2 regions of the Lysinibacillus sp. NPDC059133 genome follow, and region 1 is predicted to be linked to the other one. Evidence: riboswitches for the same ligand, from Rfam matches in the RefSeq annotation. Region 1 holds a riboswitch; the other holds the start of a gene.
The links. A riboswitch is a leader RNA that binds a small molecule or an ion and turns the genes downstream of it on or off. The one in region 1 is predicted to bind cobalamin.
Positions count from the first base shown of each region.

Region 2: linked by a shared signal. The riboswitch ahead of ACFXN8_RS19410 (ribonucleoside-diphosphate reductase subunit alpha) and the one ahead of ACFXN8_RS23960 (FecCD family ABC transporter permease) in region 1 are both predicted to bind cobalamin.

Region 1 covers NZ_JBHZDH010000071.1:8,256-16,240, forward strand. The annotation lists gene ACFXN8_RS23945 (MFS transporter) at 1-1,140, shown strand, start outside; gene ACFXN8_RS23950 (hypothetical protein) at 1,280-1,465, shown strand; partial or broken gene ACFXN8_RS23955 (topoisomerase C-terminal repeat-containing protein) at 1,464-1,790, shown strand; cobalamin riboswitch at 2,201-2,385, shown strand; gene ACFXN8_RS23960 (FecCD family ABC transporter permease) at 2,568-3,557, shown strand; gene ACFXN8_RS23965 (ABC transporter ATP-binding protein) at 3,558-4,331, shown strand; gene ACFXN8_RS23970 (ABC transporter substrate-binding protein) at 4,391-5,389, shown strand; gene ACFXN8_RS23975 (precorrin-3B methylase) at 5,440-6,135, shown strand; partial or broken gene ACFXN8_RS23980 (topoisomerase C-terminal repeat-containing protein) at 6,223-6,387, shown strand; gene ACFXN8_RS23985 (hypothetical protein) at 6,615-6,854, shown strand; gene ACFXN8_RS23990 (MarR family winged helix-turn-helix transcriptional regulator) at 7,265-7,708, shown strand; gene ACFXN8_RS23995 (ABC transporter ATP-binding protein) at 7,780-7,985, shown strand, end outside.
Region 2 covers NZ_JBHZDH010000044.1:20,881-28,865, reverse strand. The annotation lists gene cobS (adenosylcobinamide-GDP ribazoletransferase) at 1-157, shown strand, start outside; gene ACFXN8_RS19430 (histidine phosphatase family protein) at 130-729, shown strand; gene ACFXN8_RS19425 (bifunctional adenosylcobinamide kinase/adenosylcobinamide-phosphate guanylyltransferase) at 678-1,070, shown strand; gene ACFXN8_RS19420 (ECF transporter S component) at 1,237-1,731, shown strand; gene ACFXN8_RS19415 (hypothetical protein) at 1,728-2,411, shown strand; cobalamin riboswitch at 2,521-2,706, shown strand; gene ACFXN8_RS19410 (ribonucleoside-diphosphate reductase subunit alpha) at 2,869-5,082, shown strand; gene ACFXN8_RS19405 (ribonucleotide-diphosphate reductase subunit beta) at 5,096-6,136, shown strand; gene ACFXN8_RS19400 (ABC transporter ATP-binding protein) at 6,333-7,985, shown strand, end outside.

The DNA of each region.
Region 1 (7,985 bases):
TTAATTATTTTGAATGAAACAGGTTCCCCATTTGCAATTGCTTTATTATATATACTTGGTCCAATTGCAACTATATGTTCTAATGCTTGGTCAGGTAGTTTAATTGATCGGGTAAATACACGGCGACTTATGATGGGATTAGACATTTTCCGAGCAATATGTATTGCGTTAATTCCATTTTTACCTTCACTTATTTATGTTTATGTACTAGCGTTTATCATTAATATGGGAAGTGCTATTTTTCAACCTACATCTATGGTTTATATGACTAAACTTATACCAGAAAAAGATCGGCAACGCTTTAATGCACTACGTAGTTTTATCAACTCTTGTGGTTCACTAATAGGTCCTGCTATTGCTGGGATTTTATTTTGGATGGGTACTCCTTATACTGCCATTCATGTAAATGCAGTGGCTTTATTTTTTTCAGCACTTATTATAATGCTGCTACCTAATGTTGATTCAAGACTCAAAGAGACAGAGGGGCAAAGATTTACATGGGATTTGATAAAAAATGATTTTCGGATTGTTTTTAATTTCAGTAAGGACAATATCTATGTCACAAAAATATATTTATTATTTAGTTGCACTACTATATTCATGACTGCAATAGATTCTCTCGAGGCAGCCTTTGCTAAAGGCGTACTTTCAATATCAGACACCAATTATGGGTTTTTATTAAGTGTCTTTGGAGCTGGAATAATAATAGGATCCATTATTAATTCAGTATTTTCAAAACAACTTGCCGTTAATCTTTTAATAGGTATTGGTACCATCTTTACCTCAATGGGTTATATAGTACTTTATAGTTCGAGTGGCTTTTTTAGTGCAGTGCCTGGTGTATTTTTAATTGGGTTTGCTGTAACGTTTGCAAATACAGGGTATTTGACTTTCTACCAAAATCATGTTCCTGTGAGGATGATGGGCAGATTCGGAAGCATCTTTAGTGTCATTGAAGCAGGTTTCATTGTTGCTTTAACGGTTTTAATAGGTTTAGCTGCTGAATTAACTTCGATCCGTCCTGTGGGGTTAATAGGTTCATTTGCCTTCTTCTTATTAGGGTTATTGGCATTAAAAGCTGTATCAGGTACAAAACGGAGGGAATATTTTAATAAAGGTGCTTCTTCTTTAAACAGTTAATTATAAAAAGGTTTGAATCACACTTTACTATGTTGTGTACTTTATTGTGAGTGGAGTTTTCTGTCAGTTTTGAAAAGGGCAGAAGTGCTGAATTAAGGTATTAGGAAAATTATTAAAATCGTATAAAGGGGTCGAATAAATGAAATACATTGAATCCGAAAAGGTCACTGAAGAAGAAAAAGAACATATTTTTCAAGAGTTATTAAAATACAATCTTGATAACATTGAAGATAAGGTAGTAAAAGATATTGGTCTTTTTGTAGAAGATGAAGAAGGAAATAGAGTTGCGGGGTTGATTGGTGATACACATGGAAATTGGTTTTAAAAATAGTGAAGATGTGACACTCAGCAAAGTAACACGAACAAAGAAGAAATTTGAAGCAGTGGGGAAATGCCCATTATGTGGTCATAGCGTGATTGAAGGACAAAAAGGCTTCGGCTGCAGTAACTGGAAAAAGGGCTGTAAATTTGTCATCTGGAAAAACGATAAATTTTTAGCCACGATGAAGAAGAAGCCTACCAAAACAATGGTGAAGAAATTGCTAGCCGATGGAACGGTATTGGTAAAAGGCTTAACAAGTAAAAAAGGTTCTAAATTCGATGCTTAATTAAAATATGAAAAAAATACAGACAACGAATATTTTAGTTGAAAGATGGAATTTGAAAAATAAGGATATAAATTAAGCATTTATGAATCTTTCTGAATTAATTTTCACTACCCTTTTAAAAAGAAAATCCTTTGTATTTTTATAATTTCCATTTATAAAAATAGATAACCAAAAAAAACGGAATGAAAGATTTGTTAGTAGATAATGTAGAGTGTTGCCCTCACTGATATTGAATATCGAGAAGAAAGAGATTACTAATAGCGTACTATGAGGAATTTGTATAGTAAGGTAAGATAAATTATTATCTAAATTTATTTTATTTTTCCAATAGTAATTAATGTTTAATGGTTCTATTTTCTAGCTATTAATATCTCGTTTATTACTATTTTTGCTTTAATGTAATATATAATATAATTGCTATCTGGAAAATATTCTGATATTGTTCCTCTTATAACTTAATAATTTTTGTTGGTGCGAATGACATTGTTCGTTTGCTTAAAAGGGAAATCGGTGCAAATCCGATGCTGTCCCGCAACTGTAATGGAGAGTCTATACAATATGTCACTGTAGCGAGCTATGGGAAGGCGTATAGATGATGAACCTAAGCCAGGAGACCTGCCAATAAAAGTAACAAACTTACATAGAACCACGAGGATGGTTGTAGTGACTGGGAAGAGACGCCCTTTATTTAACTATGACATCCTCTTGTAGACAAGGGGATTTTTTTATGCCCTAAGAGAGGAGAGCGTTTTGAAAAATCCAACAACAAGAAAAATCAACCTACTCTTATTAGTATTGACTGGTGTCGTTCTAATATCAATGACGTTAGCGATAATGGTAGGCTCTGTGTCTATTACACCTAGTATTGTATGGCGTATTATTTTGTCGCATATCCCGTTCAATCCACTTGGCATTACAGAAGATTGGAGTCGTTCGCAGGAAATCATCATATGGCAAATTCGTACTCCCCGCGTAGTACTTGCCATAATAGTCGGAGCGGGTCTTGCAATTTCGGGAGCTGCTATACAAGCTTTAGTTCGCAACTCAATCGCAGACCCATATATTTTAGGTGTATCTTCCGGTGCATCTGTCGGGGCGACGTCTGTTATTTTACTTGGCGCTTTTTCATTTTTAGGTATGTATGCGCTATCACTTGCGGCTTTTATAGGTGCGACGATTGCAGTACTAATCGTGTTTTTCTTAGCACGAGTTGAGGGGCGAATTTCAGTTATTCGATTATTATTAGCTGGAATTGCCGTGTCACTAGTTTTGTCAGCAATGACGAATTTTATGCTGATGATGGCGAAAGAAGAGGGCGGCATAAAGGCAGTGATGTATTGGATGATGGGAAGTCTGGCTGGAGCGAAATGGGTAAATTTAATGATTCCGTTCGTTGTTTTAACGGTCGTCTACGTAATTTTACGTCTTCATGCACGTCATTTGAATTTACTTTTACTAGGCGAAGAATCTGCTGTTACGCTGGGGGTTAATTTAGAGAAATTTCGATTGCTACTAATTCTATTAATTTCCCTATTAACAGGTGTCCTTGTTGCTATAAGTGGTGCAATTGGCTTTATAGGCCTGATTATTCCACATATCGTACGCATGATTGTCGGCTCAAATTATAAGTTTGTACTGCCAGTCAGTGCATTAATTGGTGCGATATTTTTAATATGGGCTGATGCAGCTGCGCGCATTGTGATTGCACCTGAGGAAATGCCGATTGGAATTATTACTGCTTTATGCGGATGCCCATTTTTTATATGGATGTTGCGTAAGCAAATGTATTCTTTCGGGGAGGAGAATTAGATGGTATACGTAGCAAAAAACCTTACTTTTGCCGTGCAGCAGGTGAAAATATTAAACAATGTTTCTGTACATATTCAAGAACGCGAGTTTGTGGGCATAATTGGTCCTAATGGCAGTGGGAAATCGACCCTATTAAAAAATATGTACCGTATGCTACAACCTCAAGAGGGAGAAGTATTTTTATTTAATGAAAATATTTACAAGCAATCTTCAAAGGAGATAGCAAAGCAACTAGCCGTCGTAGGGCAGGAAACACCAGTGCTTTTTGAGTTCACTGTTAAGGACCTTGTTGCAATGGGACGTACACCGCATAAAAGGCTTGTGGAAGTGGATACAAAAGAAGATCTAGCTATTGTCGAGGAATCGATGCAGCAAGCAGGCGTACTGCATTTAAGTGAACGTACTTTTAGTTCATTATCTGGTGGTGAGAAAAAACGAGTCGTTGTTGCAAGGGCTTTGGCGCAACAGGCTAAGGTCATGGCATTAGATGAGCCAACGAATCATTTAGATATTCAGCATCAACTCCAGCTCATGGATTTAATACAGAGCTTGCCGATTACGGTCATTGTAGCCTTGCATGATTTAAATATTGCAGCAACTTATTGCGATAAAATTTATGTTTTAAAGGACGGAGAAATTGCGGCGTATGGAACTCCGTTTGATGTATTAACACCCTCATTGCTACAAAAGGTGTTTGGTGTACATGCGGAAGTTAATGTACATCCTGTTACGAAAAAGCCGCATATTTATTATATATCTGAGCAATTTTTTTAGTTAGTTTATGAGTCTTAGATTTCTTTCTATATATTTTTTAGAAAAAAGGAGAAGTAGACATGAAGACATTAAAAAGCATATGGCTTGTTCTTGCAATCGCAATGCTAAGTATTTTAGCGGCTTGTGGTAACGAGGAAAAACAGGATTCAGCATCGCAAAGTGAACAAGTAGAACCAGCAAAAGCAGGAGCAACGGAAGTAACGATTGACAATAACGATACGACACAAGTCTATTCGCAAGCACCTAAAAAAGCAATTAGCTTAAATCAGCATGTGACAGAGATTATGCTAGCGTTAGGCTTAGAGGATTCAATGGTCGGAACAGCATATTTAGATGATGCAATTTATCCACCGTTACAGGCAGCTTATGATAAAGTTCCGGTACTAGCTGAGCAATACCCAACAAAGGAACAAGTGATTGATGCAGGAGCAGATTTTTTATATGCAGGCTGGAAAAGCGGGTTTGGTGAGAAGGGTGTCGGAACACCAGAAGAACTAGAAGCACTTGGCATCCACACTTATTTACATACTTCTTCAAGCATTAAAAATCCTAAGTTAGAGGATATTTTCAGCGATATTCGTAACATCGCTAAGATATTCCATGTGGAAGAGCGTGGAGAAAAGTTAATTGAGCAAATGACAAAAGATGTAGAGGACATTCGTACGAAGCTTCCGCAAGAGGAGGGGAATTTACGTATTCTTGTATTTGATAGTGGTGAGAAAGAAGTTTTCACTGCTGCACAAAACTTCATGAATGAACTTGTGACAGTAGCAGGTGGAAAAAATATTTTTGGGGATGTTGAGTCTGGCTGGACAACCGTTTCAAAAGAAGATGTAGTTGAGCGCAACCCTGAAGTTATCGTTGTAATTGACTATGGTTCAACTACTGCTGAAGAAAAAATTAATTTCCTAAAAAATGATCCGGCACTAAAAGAAACGGAAGCGGTATTAAACAAACGTTTCGTTATTTTACCACTATCAGCAGCGTCTGAAGGTGTTCGTGCGGCTGAAGCAATTCGAATTTTGGCACAAGGATTTTATCCAGAAAGCTTTCAATAAAGAAGAGGAGCTAGCCATGTGCTAGCTTTTTTTATAGGAGGAGGGTAAAAATGACTATAAATGCTTTTAGCCATAATATTCCTGAAAAAACATTTGCTAAGTTAAACAGAGAAGGTGAATTTACGCGACTTGCTGTGAGTCCTGGCATTATCAACAAACATTATACACCAGCACAATTTCAAACAATCGCAGAGGTAGTCGGAGTGAGTGGCGCTATTAAATATTCTGCGTCCTACAATATACTACTATCCGTACCAACAATAGAATTATCGACAGCCAAAAGGAAGTTGGAAAAGGCGGGCTTATATATTGCAAAGCAAGGACAGATTGTAACTATGAAGGCTTGTGATTTTTGTGATGGCGATAAAATGGAGGCAGCACAGATTACAGAGGAGCTGTATCAGCAGCTTGAAGGCTTAGAAGTACCAAGCAGGATTCGCATTAATATGAATGGCTGTGCATCAGCTTGCTATAATGCCGTTTATGATGATATTGGGCTTGTATATCAGAAAGATAGCTTTGATGTGTATTTAGGGGCTGTTCCGATGGGCAAAAATGCACAGGCAGGGGAGCTGTTTGTGAAAAAAGTGCCTGTACAGCATATCGAAAATCTTTTACAGGAAATAATTAGGGTCTACAAAGAACTTGCTCGCCAAAAGGAACCATTTTATAAGTTTTACAAGAGAACAAAAGCAGCAGACTACTGGCAAACAATAAAAAATTACCCAGATTATCAAATGTTATGAAAATAGTACCGTGGATTCTAGGAGGATATGATGAGCTACATACAAACAATTCGTAGCTGATTAGAAATGAAATGCTAATGACTGTAGCCTACCAAAATAATGGTGAAGAAATTGCTAGCTGATGGAACGGTATTGGTAAAAGGCTTAACAAGTAAAAAAGGTTCTAAATTCGACGCTCATTTAAAATATGAGAAAAATCCAGATAACGAATACTTTAGCTGGAAGATGGGGTTTGCTGAAAATAAGGATTAAGGTATTAATTCTCTACTACCTTAAAATTCCAAAATGAAATAGGATAACGTGTTCTATAGAACATGCTATCCTATTTTTATACAAAATAGATATAATGAATAGATATTCAAAAAAATGTATATTAGATATAATATCATTAGTTGTTTTTATTCGTCAGGGGATAAAGCCTGCAGGCGTAGTATAGTAGGTAGACTAAGTTACTATAAATCTTTAAAAGGAGATATCTGATGACTACTATTAGAGAAATTGGAAGCTTATGTGTTACTGATAGAGATGGCCACATTATTAATCATTCAGACTGGAATAAAATCAACCCAATTTTTCTTCCTGTGATATACGATGTGGTTAATACGTATTCCACTCATCTTCAAAATGACCTACATAGTGTATACATAAGAGGATCCATTCCAAAAGGGACGGATTTGGAACTCCTTTATATTCTTTCCTTTTCTAAATTAGATATGTAAAATTAAATGCCTAACTAAACTGCAAAAAAATCGTTTCTTCCAACGAATTTCAAGCTGTAATTTTTTTGTATTCTGGCTTAGAAAAGTGAAAATGAACATTGTTATTTTGTCATTTCTTAGCATACTTTATTTCAAAGTAACAAGAAACATCGGTTAATTAACTACGTTTATGATGAAAAGTAAAACCACTTATTTTCATAACTAAAAAGTGGTTTTGCTTTTTTGTTGAATTTTTTGCAGTCAATATGGCAAACTGAATACGGAGATAAATCTGAACATGATCCATCTTTCACCTAATGGCATAAGCGTCTTACGAATAAATTGTTAAGTACGCCATGCTACATATAGGGGACTCTATAAACTTGTTTTATATACTAAAGTTAGCAGGCTAACAGTTAGGGGGTAGAAAATTGAGCAAAAGGAGATCAGTTGGGTTAGAGTTGCGTACATTGTCACTCTTAATGAGAAGACAATTGGATCAAACCATATGTACTATGCAAACGGAAAGAGATAACCTTACTGCAATGCACGGTTGGACGATTAGTTATCTTTACAAAAATCAAGATACAGATGTGTTTCAAAAAGATTTTGAACGAGAATTTTCTATTCGCAAATCAACAGCGTCTAGAATACTGAAATCTATGGAAAGAAATGGATTGATTACTAGGCAAACTGTTCCCTATGATTCAAGACTCAAAAAAATTGTCTTAACAGAAGATGCGTTGAAAATACATGATAGTATCATGACACGTAGAGTAATGCTTGAACAACAATTACTAACAGGTATCCCGGAAGAGAAACTTGAAGTTTTTTTTGAAGTGATGGATGCTATGAAAGAGAATCTGGAATCTTGATGAAGATGCTATTTTGAATTATTTTTTACTATATAGTTAGCATGCTAACTAAATTGAGGAGGACTGCAAACATGTTGAAAATATTTAAATACTTAAAACCAAAAGAATGGACGCTAATTGTAGCCAGTATTGTGTTCATTGTAGGGCAAGTTTGGCTGGATTTGAAGTTGCCGGATTATATGGCTAAAATTACGACCCTTGTACAAACAGAGGGCAGTAAAACGAGCGAGATATGGACAGCTGGAGGGAAGATGCTTTTATGTGCCCTTGGCAGTAT
Region 2 (7,985 bases), on a different contig from region 1:
GGTTCCATTCGTGTTGATGGCTGTATTAGCGATTGCCTTTTTAGTCTTTCGGCAATTTACTGTGCGCAACTTTGGTGGTGTTTCGGGAGATTTACTCGGGGCATCAATTGAAGGAATGGAGGTTGTACTGTGGGTGACGTTGTTACTGTGCACTTAATGAGACATGCACCAACAAAGGAAAATTTGGAGAAGCGTTATATCGGCTGGACAGATTCTTCATTAGCTGATGCATCTTTACTTACTATTGTAGATCAAGATGTCACGAAGGTGTACGGTAGTGATTTACTACGCTGTAGGGAAACAGCTGCCCATTATTTTCCGAATGCAACATACGTGTCTGATAGGAGATTTCGAGAGTCGAATTTCGGAGATTTTGAAGGGCTCACATATGAGGACTTACAATCCAATCGTCGTTATTGTGCATGGTTAGATGATCCTGTACAGTCACCGCCTCCAAGGGGAGAAGGCTTTGATGTCTTTTGTGCACGTGTTAAGGAAGGGTTCACAGTATTACCAAAAGGGGAGGATGTTTATCATCTCGTTGTCCATGGTGGCGTAATTCGAGCACTTCTCGTAGCCTTTGCACCGACTGAGCAACCTTTTTGGTCCTATCAAACACCGCATGATAAAATGTTTTCTTTAACGTTTACAAGAAAGGCTTGGGAGGAGGGAGCAAGATGCATGTCTTTATCGGAGGAGCCTATAGTGGAAAAACCGACTATGTTATGAAATTACTTGCAGGTCAAAACGTTGAGCTAGTGGATGGCACTCTACCTGATAGCACACCAACCTGTGATGTACTAGTTATTAAAAACATAGAGAAGTGGCTCGTAACACAAGATCTTGAGGATGATGAGCCCCTTGTCAGAAATATTTTGACAAGACTAAAGACACTTGAAGAAAATTGTGCTTTGTATATAATAGTGACCGATATGGGACGTGGCGTTGTGCCAATGGAAAAACAGGCACGATTGTTGCGTGATACATGTGGGCGTTTGTACCAGGCATTATTTGCTGAAGCCGAACAAGTCGCACGCATTTGGTACGGCATTGGGGAACAAATCAAATGATATAGTTTCATAAAGTAGGCTCTTCATTAAAAGTTGGGGATGACATGATTGGGATGAAAGCTGACGACTCCTTGGGATTAGCGGCTCATCGGACGCCCCAGCTCGGAACGGAAATCAACCCAACGTTTTTATGACGAGCCAAATATTATAGGAAAGAGGAAATGGAATGGATCGACAAAAATTGATGAAATTGACGCTCACTGCCATGGTAGCAGCAATTTGTGCAGTGGGTGCAGTCATTAAAATTCCAACATTTATTTCAACTGCAGCGCTTGATTCTGCACCTGCATTGTTGAGCGTTGTATTTTTATCTCCAGTATTAGCTGGTGTTGCGGGAGTCATTGGGCATTTTATCTCAGCCTTAACTACTGGCTTCCCTCTAGGGCCACTACATATTATTATCGCGGTAGAAATGTTTATTGTTGTATGGATCTTTGGGGTAATGCATAAAAAAGGAATGCATTTCTGGAAATGGCCTGTGGCACTTATATTAAATGGCGTTGTGGCACCTTTACCATTTTACTTTATCATTAGTCCGGCATTTTACTGGGCGTCACTGACTAGTCTTCCATTGGCAACACTCGTAAATCTGGTGATCGTTGCAATTGTGATGCCAATTCTCTCTAAGGTGTTTGTGCGTAAGGAAGGTCGAGTACATTGAGAAATGCAATAAAAATAGGTGAGCTGTTTGCTACAACAGATAATGCCGCAGCAATTGGCGAAAAACCACAAGATGTTGTGTCTGCCCCAGACAAACTAACGGCATACTTAACGGCGCGTGTTACTTTTTTAGAGCAGCTTGCTGCAAATGCTTTACCAAGACATATTTTACTTGCTAATTTTTCAGGGGATGCTGCATGGTCTCGTTATATTGCAGGCATTCAGCAGGTTTTTGATGAGGTGAGTCTTATTTGTCCGCCAATAGACGGTAGCACAGAGTCCAATATGCCGACTTTACAATCAGGTTTGTCTATAACGATGCTTGGTGAGCAGCAGAAACGCACAGTAACTAAGTATGAGCAGCTAAGTTGGTACACATATGGGATGCCGCTTGTAGGCAATGAAATCCTTGCACAGCCTGAAAATGTCGCACAGCTACAACCTATTTTTCAAGCGTGGAAAGAGGGAACCGTGCAGCAAGTCTGGCCAGTTGGATCAAAAGGTCTGCAAGCAGAATTTACCCTACTTTTTGGCGAGCAACAAGTCAAAAGTTCATTAGATGTTGAGAAAACGGCTGGTCCATGTGCAGTAGTTTTGCTAGGAATACAGTTAGAAAAAGAGCAGCTAGCACAAAAATATTTTCCTAGAAATTTTGAAAAACTACGTAAAACTGCATTGTAATTGGGCTTGCTTCGAGAAAAAGTAGCACATTATAACTTGCAAGGGGCAAAACGCCTATTGCAACAATAAACACAATATGTTAGATTTGTTTAGGAGTTAAAACACTATATATAGTATTTGGACGAGCGGTACCAATGTGGTTTAAAAGGGAATTCGGAAAAGAGTCATCTTAGGCCGAAGCTGTCCCCGCAACTGTAAGTGCTGACAAATGATGACTAGCCACTGTGAAGAACGGGAAGGCCATCATTTGGAGGAAGCATGAGCCAGGAGACCTGCCGAGTTGTTCAAGACAGCAACACATTCTTCGGGGATTGAGAAGTGGAGGCGAGAGATTTGTCCACTTCTTAGTGTGCATGTCCTTCATTTCCATTTCCGATTTTACAGCGATCACGTAACCGATAGATGTTGCGTGATCGCTTTTTGTGTTGCTGGAGAAAGAAAGGGAGAGAATGTATACATGACAATTCAAATCGAACAGCAAATTGCTAAGCTCAAGAAAAGTTATACGGAGGATGAACTTGAAAGTTTTGTAAGGTTATCGGATCGTTGGCTACGAAAAAACGACAATGCCACATTTGAAGCATGGGCGGATGCGATGATTTTACAAACGCTTAGCCTAATTGATGAGGAGGAGCCATACTGGACATTTGTCGCAGCTCAAATTTATTTAGAAAAACTATATGATCAATTTGCAATGCGCCGTGAAGTTTCAGTAAAGGATGTTTATAAGGTATTCCCAGAACAATTAGCACACTATACAGAAGCTGGTTTGTATCATGAAAGTTTAACAACAAAATATAGTGAGCAGGACCTTCAAGAACTCGCTTCCTATTTAGAATCAAGTCGAGATGAATTGTTTACGTATATTGGCTTAAAAACATTAATGGACCGCTATGTAGTCCGTGATTACACGAAAACACCAGTGGAGCTACCACAGGAACGCTGGATGGTCATTGCAATGACTCTTATGCAGGATGAGACAGAAAATCGTTTAGAAAAAGTACGTGAATCTTACTGGGCAATGAGTAATTTATATATGACTGTTGCCACACCAACATTATCGAATGCAGGTAAAACGCATGGTCAGTTATCTAGCTGCTTTATCGATACAGTAGATGATAGTTTACAAAGTATTTATGACACGAATACAGATGTCGCAACATTATCGAAGTACGGCGGTGGTATTGGTGTTTATATGGGCAAAATTCGTAGCCGAGGCTCATCGATTAAAGGCTTTAAAGGTGCATCAAGTGGTGTTTTACCATGGATTAAACAACTTAATAATACGGCGGTTTCAGTCGATCAGCTTGGTCAACGACAAGGCGCTATTGCTGTCTATCTAGATGTTTGGCATAAAGACGTCTTTACGTTTTTAGATTTACGCTTAAACAATGGAGATGAGCGTTTGCGTGCTCATGATATTTTCACAGGGCTATGCTTACCGGATTTATTTATGGAAACGGTAGAAGAGCGCGGGGAATGGCATTTATTTGACCCACATGAAGTGCGAGAAGTTATGGGCTTTTCACTAGAGGATTTTTATGATGAGAAAAAGGGTGACGGTGCTTTCCGTACTAAATATGAGGAATGTATCGCGAATCCATTGTTAAGTCGTGAAGTCGTTCCAGCCATTGATATTATGAAGCGTATTATGCGCTCACAGCTTGAAACAGGCGTACCGTTTATGTTCTATCGAGATGAAGTCAATCGCATGAATCCGAATAAGCATGAAGGGATGGTTTACAGCTCGAACCTGTGTACAGAAATATTCCAAAATATGTCAGCGACTGAATTTGAGTCTATTACCCTTGAAGATGACGTTATCGTAACACGTCGCAAGCCTGGAGATTTCGTTGTATGTAACTTATCATCTATCAATTTAGGCCGAGCAGTACCGGCTGGTGTTCTAGAACGATTGATCCCAGTTCAAGTACGTATGCTAGATAACGTTATCGCTCTCAATACAATTCCAGTAAAACAAGCAGAGCGTACGAACTTACGTTACCGTGGTATTGGGCTTGGCACATTTGGCTGGCACCATTTATTAGCTTTGAAAGAAATTCAATGGGAGTCTGAGGAAGCTGTAGAATTTGCGGACAAGCTGTATGAGGAAATTGCGTATTTAACAATTCGTGCTTCGAACAATTTGGCATGTGAAAAAGGGGCCTACCCATTATTTGAAGGCTCGGATTGGCATACTGGTGCGTATTTTGACAAACGGGGCTATGACAGCAATAAATGGAACGCGTTACGCGCCGCGGTTGCTGAAAAAGGTATGCGTAACGGCTATGTCATGGCGGTTGCACCGAACTCATCAACATCCATTTTAGCGGGCAGTACGGCTACGATTGATCCGATCTTCCAAAAGAGTTATTCAGAGGAGAAGAAGGATTACAAAATTCCAGTAACAGTACCAGATCTATCACCTGTGACGACTTGGTATTATAAATCTGCTTATTTCATCGATCAAAATTGGACAATCAAGCAAAATGCTGCACGAGCACGTCATATCGACCAAGGCATTTCACTTAATTTATACGTTCAAAATACGATTAAGGCAAAAGATTTACTAGCATTGCATATGAATGCTTGGGCGAGCGGTGTGAAAACGACCTATTATGTGCGCTCAACGTCTGTAGAATTGCTAGAATGTGAGTCTTGCGCGAGCTAGGAGGAAGTTAACAATGACAACAATTACAAAACGACAAATTATGGATAAAGAAGCACCAAACCGTTCAACAGGAATTGTCAACGGACGTTCTTCTAACATTTTAAACTGGGATGATGTGCGTTTTAGCTGGGCTTATCCAAAGTATAAAAAAATGCTAGGGAACTTCTGGACACCGTTTGAAATTAATATGAGCAATGATGTCAAACAGTTTCCACAGCTATCAGCAGATGAACAGGAATCCTTTTTAAAAATCATTGGCTTGCTAGCGCTATTAGACAGTGTACAAACTGATTTTGCGGGGAAAGTAGCGGATTATTTAACAGATTCAAGTTTAAATGCACTAATGATTATTTTAGCGCAACAAGAGGTGATCCATAATCACTCTTATTCCTATGTACTATCAAGTATTGTCAACAAAGACGAGCAGGATCGTACGTTTGATTTTTGGCGTACAGAGCCAGTGTTAGAGCGACGTAATGAGTTCGTTATTAAGGGCTACCATGCATTTTCAGAGGAGCCAACTGTTGAAAATATGCTAGAAGCGATTGTCTATGATGTGATTTTGGAAGGTTTATTCTTCTATTCTGGCTTCGCGTTCTTCTATCATTTAGCACGCAATCAAAAAATGGTGGCCTCGTCGACGATGATTAATTATATTAATCGCGATGAACAGCTACATGTCGATTTATTTGTGAAAATTTATCAGGAGCTACTAGAGGAATATCCTGAATACGATACACCAGAACGAGCAGCTCGTGTACAGGAAATCTTCCGTGAAGCCGTCCAACTAGAAATCGATTGGGCCAATGAAGTGATTGGCAATAAAGTTGAAGGCCTCGATGTGGAAGATGTGCATGATTATGTACACTTCTATGCAAACGTACGCTGTAATCAGCTTGGCGTAGAGCGTCCATTTGAAGGCTATCGCAAAAATCCATTGAAGTGGGTAAAAGCGTATGAGGATGTTGACTTAGGAAAAACAGATTTCTTCGAGCAGCGTTCTCGCCAATATGTGAAGGTCAATGTAGAAGATAACGGATTTGATGATTTGTAATACTAAATACACCTCAATGTTGAAATAACATTGAGGTGTATTTTTTAGCTTGAACAACAGCTAAAGTTACCAAAACCTACATAAATAATCAATCATGTCCCAAATATTACGAGACCCGAAAATTAATTACCACTTGAGAATGATTTTCAGTTATAATTAAGAGCGAATGTGATTTAAATGGAACGGAGACGAAAGAATGCAAGCAATTAAACAGTTAGGAGCGTTTTTAGGGCCCTATAAATTTTTTACCTTGATTGCACCATTATTAATGGTACTAGAGGTAACGATGGATTTACTTCAGCCGACGATTATGCAGCATATGATTGATACGGGTATTGCCAATGGCGACAATCCGTATGTGCTGAAAATGTTCGTCTGGATGCTAATGAGTGCGGTATTCGGACTAGTTGGTGGGGTAGGCTGTTCCTATTATAGTTCAAAGGCAGCTATCCATTTTGCATCAGATGTTCGTCAGTCACTTTATGAAAAAATGATGACGTATTCGGCAAAGGAACGTGACACTTTTACAACAGGGAAGCTTATTACGATCTTAACGAGTGACGTAGAAAGTGTTCAACGCGCGTTTATGATGACGTTGCGTATTTTTGTGCGTGGTCCTTTATTATTTATTGGAGCCGTTATTATTGTTTTTGTGACAGCACGTGAGCTATTTTCTATACTTCTTATTATCGTACCGCTATTAATTATTGCGATGTACTTTTTCACAAAGTACTCGGGTGTCCTGTATCGTCGTGTGCAGGAGACAATTGATGGTGTCAATACGAAGCTTCAGGAGAATTTAGCGGGGATTCGTGTCGTTAAGGCGTTCCGTCGTGAAACGCAACAGATTGAACAATTTAGTGGGCTAAATGATACGCTGACGAAGCGCTTTATTACAGCCGAGCAAATCGTTGGGGTGCTCGTGCCGTTTACGATGTTTGTTGTCAATCTAGGGATTGTAGCAGCACTCTGGCTTGGTGCCATTAAAGTAGAAGCTGGTACATTACAGGTTGGGGTGATTCTCGCTTTTATTAACTATTTAACGATTATATTAAATGGATTGATGACTTCTAGTATGGTATTGATGCAAATAGCACGTGCTATTCCTTCGGGAGAGCGTATTGTGGACGTCTTAAATAAAGAAGTAGCGGTCAAGGAAGCGGAAAACCCCCTTACAGCGCCAATTCAAGGGGCGATTGACTTTCACAATGTGAGCTATCGTTATTATGAATCGGCGGAGGATGTCCTAAAAAATATTACATTTTCAGTAAAGCCCGGGCAAACGGTAGGCCTGATCGGAAAAACAGGTAGTGGAAAGTCAACGCTAGTGAAGCTATTACCACGATTATTTGATCCAACGAGTGGAGAAATACACTTGGATGGCAAGCCTCTAAAGGATTATGCACTTTCCACTTTACGCAAGCATATCGGCTTTACTTCTCAAAAAGCTTTGCTGTTCTCAGGTGCAATTGATAATAATATCCGTGTTGGTAAGGAGGATGCAACGTCAGTGGAATTACAGCAAGCTCTAGATGCAGCATGTGCCACTGAATTTGTGGACCGACTGGATAACGGTTTAGCGCATGAACTTACACAGGGGGCAACCAATCTCTCTGGCGGTCAAAAGCAGCGACTAGCATTAACGCGTGCACTTGTAAGACAGCCGGCTATTTTAGTGCTGGATGATACAACATCAGCCCTTGATAGTGCCTCTGAAAAACATGTCCAACAAGCTATTAGCAATCAATATAATGACACGACGACGTTTATCGTAGCGTCTAAAATTGCTTCTATTCAGCAGGCGGACCAGATTCTAGTATTAGAAGACGGCGAAATTGTTGGTCAAGGT